DNA from 2 places in the Constrictibacter sp. MBR-5 genome. Region 1 is predicted to be linked to the other one. Evidence: predicted binding sites of a transcription regulator. Region 1 holds the regulator's gene; the other holds the start of a gene.
The links. The regulator LexA, encoded in region 1, represses DNA repair genes until DNA is damaged. The targets are predictions, from matches to a motif close to ATGTTCTANTTTGGTTC.
Positions count from the first base shown of each region.

Region 2: a site for LexA is predicted at 1,059-1,075, ahead of ABIE65_RS19945 (S24 family peptidase). Genes of this name have one in related genera too.

Region 1 covers NZ_JBEPTK010000004.1:368,780-373,908, forward strand. The annotation lists gene pdhA (pyruvate dehydrogenase (acetyl-transferring) E1 component subunit alpha) at 1-1,030, opposite strand, end outside; gene lexA (transcriptional repressor LexA) at 1,411-2,115, shown strand; gene ABIE65_RS11835 (ComEC/Rec2 family competence protein) at 2,109-4,280, opposite strand; gene gltX (glutamate--tRNA ligase) at 4,349-5,129, shown strand, end outside.
Region 2 covers NZ_JBEPTK010000011.1:79,617-84,745, forward strand. The annotation lists gene ABIE65_RS19940 (MFS transporter) at 1-975, opposite strand, end outside; gene ABIE65_RS19945 (S24 family peptidase) at 1,226-2,023, shown strand; gene ABIE65_RS19950 (DUF2269 family protein) at 2,112-2,585, opposite strand; gene ABIE65_RS19955 (SDR family oxidoreductase) at 2,597-3,892, opposite strand; gene ABIE65_RS19960 (DUF4198 domain-containing protein) at 3,954-4,886, opposite strand; gene ABIE65_RS19965 (DUF2271 domain-containing protein) at 5,033-5,129, shown strand, end outside.

The DNA.
Region 1 (5,129 bases):
CCCGGATCTCCCGGTCGATCTGCTTCAGTCGGTTCTCGTCGGCGTGCTTATCCGCGAGCAGCAGCTCGCGAAGATGCTCGATCGGGTCGCGCTCTGTGCGGAATTTGTTGACCTCTTCGCGCGTCCGGTACTTCGCCGGATCGGACATGGAGTGACCGCGATAGCGGTAGGTCTCCATCTCCAGGATGACCGGTCCTTCGTTGCGCGCGTGGGCGATCGCCTCGTCCGCCGCCTCGCGCACGGCGAGCACGTCCATTCCGTCGACCTTGCGGCCCGGAATGCCGAACGCGACTCCCCGCTGCGACAGGTCGCCGCCGGCAGCCGCGCGGGCGACCGAGGTCCCCATGCCGTACTTGTTGTTCTCGATGACGAACACGGTGGGCAGCTTCCAGAGCGTCGCCATGTTGAACGACTCGTAGACCTGCCCCTGGTTGGCCGCGCCGTCTCCGAAATAGGTGACGCTGACTAGGCCGTTCTCGCGATAGCGATGGGAAAAGGCGAGGCCGTTGCCGAGCGGCACCTGCGCCGCGACGATGCCGTGGCCGCCGAAGAAATTCTTCTCGCGGCTGAACATGTGCATCGAGCCGCCCTTGCCCTTGGAGTAGCCGCCGCGACGCCCGGTCAACTCCGCCATGACGCCGCGCGAATCCATCCCGCAGGCCAGCATGTGGCCATGATCGCGGTAGCCGGTGATAACGGTGTCGCCCTCCTTGAGGGCGGCCTGGACTCCGACGACCACCGCCTCCTGCCCGATGTACAGATGGCAGAAGCCGCCGATCAGCCCCATGCCGTACATCTGGCCCGCTCGCTCCTCGAAGCGTCGGATCAGCAGCATGTCGCGGTAGTATTTCAGCAGGGTATCGGCGGAGGCGTTCGCCGCAGGCTTCTTCGGCGCGGCGCCCTTCGTCGCAGTCGGCGAAGAGGCTGCCGCCGTCTTGGCCGCCCCCCCCTTCCGGCCGGAACCTTTGTCTTCGCTGTCCTTGTCCGCGCGGGTCTTGCGACTGGCGGAGGCGGTGGTAGCTCGTGCCATGGCCTCTCCCCGCAAGCGCATGTCGGCCTGCGTAGCCTTCCAGAATGAGCTTATTTTGAGATCCTAAGTATCCCGAATTGCGGGAGGTTTCAACCGAGCCTCGGCAGGCGCTCCGTACCGCCCGCCGCGCGGGCGGGCGGCGCCACCGATGCGTCGCCTCTGCAGGTCGTGTGAGCGAGCCCACGCCCGCGGGTGTTTCGTATTGACGGAGAAGGGGAACTAAAATAGAACATACATCGTTGTCGTTTTGTTCTTGCCGCGCAATGTAAGGCGTTGCGCCCTCTCCCGCCGAGGGTGCAACTCGATCAGACCGACGACGTTAGGCTGACCGTCCGAGTTCTCCGCCTCGGGCTCTTTGCTGAACGACCGGAGCCGCAGGCATGCTGACCAGGAAACAGACCGAGCTGCTTCTCTTCATCAACGCCCGGCTGACCCGTGACGGCGTGTCACCCTCCTTCGAAGAGATGAAAGAAGCTCTCTCGCTGAAATCCAAGTCGGGCATCCACAGGCTGATCACCGGCCTCGAAGAGCGTGGCTTCATTCGACGCCTTCCCCACCGGGCCCGCGCGCTGGAAGTGTTGCGCCTGCCCGATTCTGCGGCGCGCAAGGGTGCCGGGCCGACGGCGGTGCCGGCGCCCGCCGACGGCGGTACGCTGATCCAGGGACCGTTCCGTGAGCGGCGGACGCCATCCAAGTCGATCGACGAGGGCGAGATTCCGCTCTACGGGCGGATCGCCGCCGGTACGCCGATCGAGGCGCTCCGCGACCCGACGAGCTATGTCGGCGTCCCGCACGGCATGCTTGGCCGCGGCAAGCACTATGCGCTTGAGGTCGCCGGCGACTCGATGATCGACGCCGGCATCTTCGACGGCGACACCGTCATCGTCGAGGAATGCGACACTGCCGATCCCGGAACGATCATCGTTGCGCTGATCGACCAGGAGGAGGTCACGCTGAAGCGCCTGCGGCGGCATAAAGGGTCGATCGCGCTCGAGGCGGCGAATCCGCGGTACGAGACCCGCATCTTCCCGCCCGATCGCGTCCAGGTGCAGGGACGGCTGGTCGCCCTGCTCCGCCGCTACTGATCGTCCGCGCTGGCGTCCGGATCGCCCGCCTGACCCGTCTTCGTCCAGGGCCGGTCGCCGCGCCGTCCCCGGACGGTTTCGACCGTGACGCCCGCCGGGCTCAGCCAGATCGCGTGGGCCCCTTCGCTACGCAGGTCGCGGTGCCGCAGAAGCCGCGGGCCATTGCACCGTCGCTTCGCGAGGCGTGAAGAGATCGGTGCCAGAAGCACGACCAGATCCGCGTTCACACAGTCGGTATCCATCGCATCCTCGTGACGGATGAAGGCGACCGTCCGGCCTGACCGCCTGTAGAGGCAGGCCGTGATGTCGCAACGCATCGCCCCGCTCTCCGACGCATGTTCGGGCCAAGCCTCCGCAACGTCCGCTCCGGTCTGCCGCATCCAATTCTCTCGCTCAAAGCCGGCGGCGCGAAGCGACGTGAGCAACAGCGTGTCGGCATCGCGGACCGCGACGAGGCGCCCATCCTGGGATAGCAGGATATCGGGCGGCGCGGCCAAAGACGCCATCGCGAGCCCGGCGACCACGGCCGGCAAACCTGCGAGGCGCCACCCCGTGCGCCAGAGGCACAGCCAGAGCCCGCCCACCGCAACCGCCGCCATCCCCGACGGTGGCATGATGACGCCGCGCAGGGCCGATCCGGGCCAGGAGGCCGTCTCCCTGGCCACCCAGGTGATCACGTCGAGCCCGACCGCCATCGCCCGCAACGGCAAGGCCTCTAGGCCGATCGGCATCGCGAGGAGCGCGACGATCCCGCACGGCATCACCCAGAGGCCGGTGACAGGCACAGCGACGAGGTTCGCCGCGACCGAATAGAGTGCCGCCTGATTAAAGTGATAGGCCGCAAATGGCGCCGTCGCCACGGCCGCCACCACCGACGTGAAGATGAGGCCCCCCGGATAGGACAGCCATCTCGAAGCCGGCGGCAGGCCTGCCGCCGCCCGCCGCTCGCGGCGCCGCTTCAGCGCCTCGTATGCCGCCACCAGCGTGACGACGGCGGCGAAGGAAAGCTGGAAACTCGGCCCGAGGACGGCCTCCGGTGTCAGCACGAGAACGATCAGCGCGGCGAACGCGATCGGCCGCATCGACATCTCGAGCCGATCGGCGAGGATCGCCGCCAGCGCGAGCGTCAACATCACGAAGGCCCGCTGTGTCGGTACAGTCGCGCCCGACAGCAGCAGATAGCCCCCGGCGAACAGCAGCGCCACGAGGGCGGCAAGTTTGCGCGTCTGCCATCGCAGCGCGAGGCTGGGAATCGCCGCCAGCCCGGCCCGGACGACGAAGAACACGAACCCCGCGACCAGGCTCATGTGCAGCCCGGATATGGCGAGGAGATGCGCCAGCCCGGAATCTCGCATGGCCGCGATCGTCTCTTCCGAGACCCCGCCGCGCAGTCCCGTGACGAGCGCGTTCGCCAGAGCGCCCCGGTCGCCGTCGAGTACGGCCAGGATCCGCCTGTCGATTCCATGCCGCACCGATGCCACCGCCTCGGCGAACCCGCCCTCAGCGCGCGGCGCGAGGATCTCGACGCGGCCGAGCGCGTATCCGACCGCCCCGAGTCCCACGAACCACGACTGCCGCTGGAAATCGAACCCGCCCGGCACCGCGGGTGTCGGCGGCGGCAGGAGGCGGGCGCGCAACCGCACGCGGTCGCCAGGCTCGGGCGGAATGCTCCGCACGCTGACCCGGAGTCGATGCGGCGTGCGGTCGGACGTGAGACCGACGATCGAAGGATCGGAAAGCAGCACGCGCCAAGCGCTCCCGGACGGCTCGACGGAAGTGACCATCCCCGTCACCGTCACCGGCCCGAGCGGGGCCGCCAGTCGCGGTGCCGCCACCCATGCCGTGCGCACCTGCCCGGCGAGGAAGCCGAGGGTCGTCGCGAGGCATGCGACGCACACCAGCGTCCAGGCAGGCTGGCGCCGCATGGCGACGCACAGCGCGGTGCAGAGCGCCGCGAAGCACCAGCCTAATACCGACGGCGGCTCGTAGGGGAGACTGAAATAGCCGATGATGCCGGCGCCGAGAAAGACGGGCAGCCACAGGAAAAGCCTGTCTCTCTCCGCAGCCAGCGTGACGACGGCTCGGTCGCGCATCCGGGCCAATAGTCTCGCAGCCCGGCGCTCGACATCCCCCGCCGCGTCGGCCGCCGCGCTATTGACGCTCATGCCCGCCCCGTCGATAAAGCGTCGCGCCGCCCGACTCGACTTTAGAGGCCACCGGCCGCCGGAGAAAGATGAGCGTCGTCACCCGATTCGCCCCCTCCCCGACCGGCTTCCTGCACATCGGCGGGGCGCGGACCGCGCTGTTCAACTGGCTCTTCACCCGCCATCACGGCGGGACCTTCCGGCTGCGCATTGAGGATACCGACCGCGCCCGCTCGACCGAACCGGCGATCGCCGCCATCCTCGACGGCCTGTCCTGGCTGGGGCTCGATTGGGACGACGAGGTCGTCTACCAGTTCGCGCGGATGAAGCGGCACGCCGAAGTTGCCAGCCGGATGATCGAGATGGGCCACGCCTATCACTGCTGGTGCTCTCAGGAAGAACTCGCCCAGATGCGCGAGAGCGCCAAGCGCGAGGGGCGGCCGATGCGCTACAACGGCTACTGGCGCGACCGCGACCCGGCCGAGGCTCCCCCCGGAGTCCCGCCCGTCGTGCGTCTCAAGGCGCCCCAGACGGGCGAGACGGTGATCGATGACCTCGTCCAGGGCGAGGTGCGGGTCGCCAACGAGGTGCTGGACGACATGGTCCTGCTCCGCGCCGACGGCACGCCGACCTACATGCTGTCGGTGGTGGTCGACGATCATGACATGGGCATCACCCATGTCATCCGGGGCGACGACCACCTGAACAACGCCTTCCGCCAGGCACAGATATTCATCGCCATGGGCTGGGACTTGCCGCGCTTCGCGCACATTCCGCTGATCCACGGTCCCGACGGCGCAAAGCTGTCGAAGCGGCACGGTGCGCTGGGGGTGGATGCCTACCGCGACATGGGCTTCCTGCCCGAAGCGA
Region 2 (5,129 bases), on a different contig from region 1:
GCGCGTGCCGGCCTGCGCCGCCGGGAAGAACTGGCGCACGATCAACGCGTAGCTCAGCACGATGCCGCCCTGGAACAGGCCGAACAGCGCCGAGACGACGTAGAGCGAGCCGACGCTCTGCGAGGTCATGTAGAGCAGCAGCGACACAGCCTGCAGCACCGAGCCCAGCAGCAGCGTCGGCAGCGGGCCGATGCGGTCGGCGATCCAGCCCGACGCCAGCCGGCTGACGATGCCGAAGCCCAGCATCAGCGACAGCATCTCCGCCCCGCGCTGCGCGCCGTAGCCCAGGTCGGCACACAGCGCCACGATGTGCACCTGCGGCATCGCCATGGCGACGCAGCAGGAGATCCCCGCCAGGATCAGCATGCCCTGCAGCAGGTTGGGGCGCATGCCGAGCGGCCGCGTCTCGCCGGTGAAGCCGCCGGGCGACACCTCGACGGCGGGCTGCAGCGGCGGCGGCCGGCGCAGCGCCAGGACCAGCGGCAGCATCGTCACCAGGCAGAAGATCCCGATGGCGAAATAGGCGTCGCGCCAGCCCAGCGCGTCGGTCACGCCCTGGATCGCCAGCGGCCAGACGGTGCCCGCCATGTAGGCGCCGCTGGCGCCGATGGCGACCGCGATGCCGCGCCGCCGGTCGAACCACAGCGAGACGCCGGCGATGACCGGCCCGAAGGTGGCGGAGCTGCCGAGAAAGCCGATCAGCACCCCGTGGATCAGCGCGAACTCCAGCAGGCTGTCGGCCCGGCTCGCCAGGACGTAGCCCAGCGACAGCGCGAGGCTGCCGCCGACGACCGGCGCCACGATGCCGAACCGGTCGGCGAGCCAGCCCATCAGCGTCCCGCCGAAGACGAAGCCCACCATGGTCAGCGTGTAGGGCAGCGAGGCGTCCGCCCGGTCGACGCCGAAGTCGGCCTGCACTGCCGGCAGCACGACGACGATCGACCACATGCCGACGCCGCCCAGGGTGCTGAGCATCAGCGAGGCCAGCAGGCGGAACCAGGCATAGGGGCTCTCCGGCTCGCTGAGGGCCGGAGCGGCGGGGCGTTTCGGGCGGGAGATTGTCCTTCTCCTGTTCGCAGCGCCGGCAGAAGCGCCTTCTGCGGTACGCGACGGGCCGGATGATATCGCCGGCTTCCGCCGCTCGCCAGCGGCCGGCGCTCGCCAGCGGCCGGTCTCCGACCGGCGACCTCTAGCCAGCGGGCGGCGCGCCCCCTACCTGCTGCGGATGAAGACGCCATCGCGATTCGGCGACGCCCCGCGGGCCGAGCCCTACCTGCAGCTGGGCGCCGCCGCGCAGAGCTGGCCGCTCGATGTCGGCGTGCGCTTTGCGGCGCTGCTCGACCTGTTCGACAGCCCCGCCGAGGCGGCCGAGATCGCCGAGGTGCCGGCGGACCAGCTGGCCGCGCATGCCCGCGGCCGCGGTGCGCCGTCCTTCGTGGTCGTCGCACGGCTGGCGGCGGCGGCCGGCGTCGACCTGAACTGGCTGTGGTCCGGCGAGGGCGAGATGATGCGGCCCGAGCCCCCCGCGGAAACGGCGCCCGAAGAGGACGAGCCCCCGCCGGAGTCGCTCGACGGCGAGATCCTCGCGGCGGCGGCACTCGCCGACTATGCCGTTCCGCCTCTCGTCGACCGCGGCGGTGACGGCGGAGCCGATGCGCCGCCGGCGGACTGGCCGCAGGCGACCGACGCCGTCGCCTTCCGCACCAGCTGGCTGGCCGAGCGCCTGGGCTGCGGTGCCGACGACATCGTCCTGTTCACGGTGGCCGGCGACGAGATGGAGCCGACCCTGCGCGCCGGCGACCTGGCGCTGTGCGACCGGCGCGACGCCGGCGTCGGCCAGGGCGGCCTCTACGCCTTCGCGGTCGACGACCGCATCGTCGTCCGCCGCGTGCAGCACCGCTTCGACGGCGCCGTCCTGCTGCTCAGCGACGACCCGCACTACCAGGCCGAAGCCCTCCACCCCCAGGACGCCGCCCGCCTCCATGTCCTGGGGCGCATCGTCTGGCACGGCCGCAGCCTGTAGCTGCACCGCAGCTGGGGGCCGGCTTATGCGCTGGATGCGACAAGTGGACTTTATGCTCCCTGACGCATAACGGACGGCATGTGTCTCCTCAAATGTCCGGCTTCGCGACCATCAGCCAGACGATTCCCAGCACGGCGGCGAAGGCGGGGAAGCCGAAGGCGAACCACCAGCGGTAGAGGGCGTGATAGGCGGGCGGCAGCGGTTCGCCGGCCGCCGCGGCGGCGCGGGCGAGGTCGCGCATGCGCCACTGCATCCAGACCACCGGCAGCCAGAACAGGCCGATCACGGCATAGAGGCCGAGGCTGGCCGCCACCCAGCCATCGAGCAGCGGCCAGCCGGCGCGCTGCGCCAGGGCGGCTCCGGTCAGGGGCTGCACGACCACGGCCGACGCGGTGAACAGCATGTCGGCGATCACCACGACGCCGGCCGTGTGCGCCACGATCCGCGCGTCGCGGGTCCGGTGCGCCATCACCATGAAGAAGGCGATGCCGGCACCGGTCCCCAGCAGCACGGCCGCCCCGACGATGTGCAGCGCCTTCAGCGGCAGGAACCAGTCGTCCATTCCCGCCGCCCCTACCGTTCGTCCATGACCGCCAGGGTCGCCAGCGCCAGCAGCGCCGCCGGCACCGTCTTGACCAGCGCCCCCATCGGATCGAGCCACAGATCGGGCCGGACGACCGTCGCCGCGAGGAGATAGGCGGCACTGACCGCCACCATGCCGATCAGCGCGGCCGGCGCGGTCCGGCGGAAGCAGACCAGCGCCGCCAGGGCGATGTCGACGAGCGACCCGGCGACCACGGCGGCGGTCGCCGCCCCGCCGCTCCACCCGGCGACGGTCAGGACGGCGGCCGCATCGCCGATCCGCGCCAGCCCGATCAGCCCCGACACCAGCCAGAACAGCGCCAGCACGACTAGCGCCAGCGGCTTGACGAAATAGAGCCTCGCGAACCAGCGTTCCTGCACGCCGGCGGGCCAGGCCTCCAGGGTCTCGGCGAGGGATTTCGGTCGCACCCCCAGCAGGCGCTGGCAGGCGCCGGCCGTGCCGATGACGCCGTCGCGTGCCTGCGCCATCGCCGTGCTGCGCATCGGGCTGCGCCAGCCGGCCCACCCCGCCGCATCCGCGGCGCCGGCGGTCAGCCGGGCAGTCCAGGCCGGCAGGGGCACCACCGGCGCCGGCGGCAGTCCCAGCCAGGCGCGCAGCGCCGTCAGCAGGTCGCCGAGGCGCGCAGGCTCGTCCGCGACGACGTCGACCGCGACGCGCGCCGGTGCCGCCGGGTCGAGCGCCCGCAGCACCGCGGCGGCGACGTCGTCCACCGCCACGGTCTGGACGAGGCTGTCGGCATGGACGGCCGGCACGATCCACGGAAACCCGGCGAGCCCGCGCAGCAGGGCCGTGCCGCCATACGCCATCGGCGCCAGGACGAGGCCGGGCCGCAGCACCACCCAGGCGATGTCGATCGCGGCGAGCGCCGTCTCGGCCTCGTGCTTCGTCGCGAAGAAGGCGGTGCCCGCCCCCGGCCCCACCCCGGCGGCAGAGACATGGACGAGGCGACGCACGCCGGCCGCCGCGCAGGCCTGGAACAGCGCCACCGTGCCGTCCACCTGAACGCCGCGCAGATCGTCCCGCGGTCCGTCCTGCAGCACGCCGGCGCAGTTGATCACGGCGTCCACCCCGGCCAGCAGCGGCGCCCAGTCGTCGGGCCGTCGCATACTCGCGAGGTCCGCCGCGATCCACCGGGCATAGGGATAGGCGCGCCGGGCCGCCTCGATCCGGCGCCCGGCCGCCACGATGTCGTGCCCGCCGCGCCGCAGCGCGACCAGGACATGCGAGCCGATCAGCCCGTAGGCGCCGACGACGAGAACGCGCATCTGCCAACCGTCCAGCGGAATCCGCCGGACACGGTTAGCACGACCGGCGCCGCCGATGCGCCTAGAGCGTGACCTCGACCGTCAGGGCGTAGCTGTAGCTGCGCGGCGGCGGGGCTTCGCCCGGTGCGGGGCGGCCGGGATAGCGGGTCGTCAGGACGTAGACGCCCGGCCTATCGAAGGCGACCGTCGCGCGGCCCGCCACGTCGGTCGTGACCTCGCCGTAGACCTTCTTGTCCTCGTAGGCGTTGCCACCGCGGAAGACCTCCAGCGCGACGCCTTCGACCGGCTTGCCGTCCATCAGGATCTCGAAGGGGAAGCCGGTGTCGAGGAAGATCTCGTTCGGGTGGATCAGCGGCTTCAGTTCGAAGCCCTTGCCCGTCGGCTTCACCGCGGCATCGGACGGCGCGCCGCGCGTCACATAGGTCTCGGCGACCACGACCGCCCGCATCTCGGCGATCTCGGCGCCGGCCGGCAGGTCCGCCTCGTCGATGGCGCGCGGCCGCTCGCCGCCCGCCGCCGGGGCACCCTGCGGGCCGCCGCGCTCCATCTGGCCGGCCCGCTGGCGCTCGGCCTGCTGCCGCTGCTGTCCCTCCTGCCGCTGCTGCTGGCCGGGACGCGGCTGGCGCACCGCGAGCCAGCGGCCGTCGATCTTGGCGAACTTGGCGCTGCGGCCGGCCCGGTCGCCGGTGGTGATGCGGTAGGTGCCGTCCGCCGGCAGGTCCGCCTCGGCGGCGACGAAGGACTTCATCGGGGCGACGTTCTTGATTTCGCTGCGCCGGCCCTCGGGGTCGACCAGGAAGAAGCCCTCGCCGCGCAGGGCGAAGTCCGGAACGAAATAGACCTCTTCGGTCAGGGCCGCGAGCACGGCGACATAGCCGCGCGTCGGCGCGAACTGGGTCGGCTGGAGATAGGGCGAATGGGCGTCCGCCGCGGGGCCGATCGCCGCCATCGCCAGTCCCACGGCCGTCGCCGTCAACAGTCCCGTTCGCTTCATCGCCCTACCCCGAAAAGTTTCCGCCAGACCGCCGATCGATCGGCGACGAGCTATATTGCGATTGCGAACTGTTTTCAAGATAGTGCCTCCGGCGCGGATGGAGGGCCCCGGTGGGCGGGCCCGCGCGGTCCAGGGGTAGTCGCACAATGGGTCAGTCGCTTTGGCTCCGGTCGCTGTCGGCCGGTGCCGGTATCGCCGCAATCGCCGCGGCCGCCGCACCAGCGGCGGCGCAGTCGCACCGCT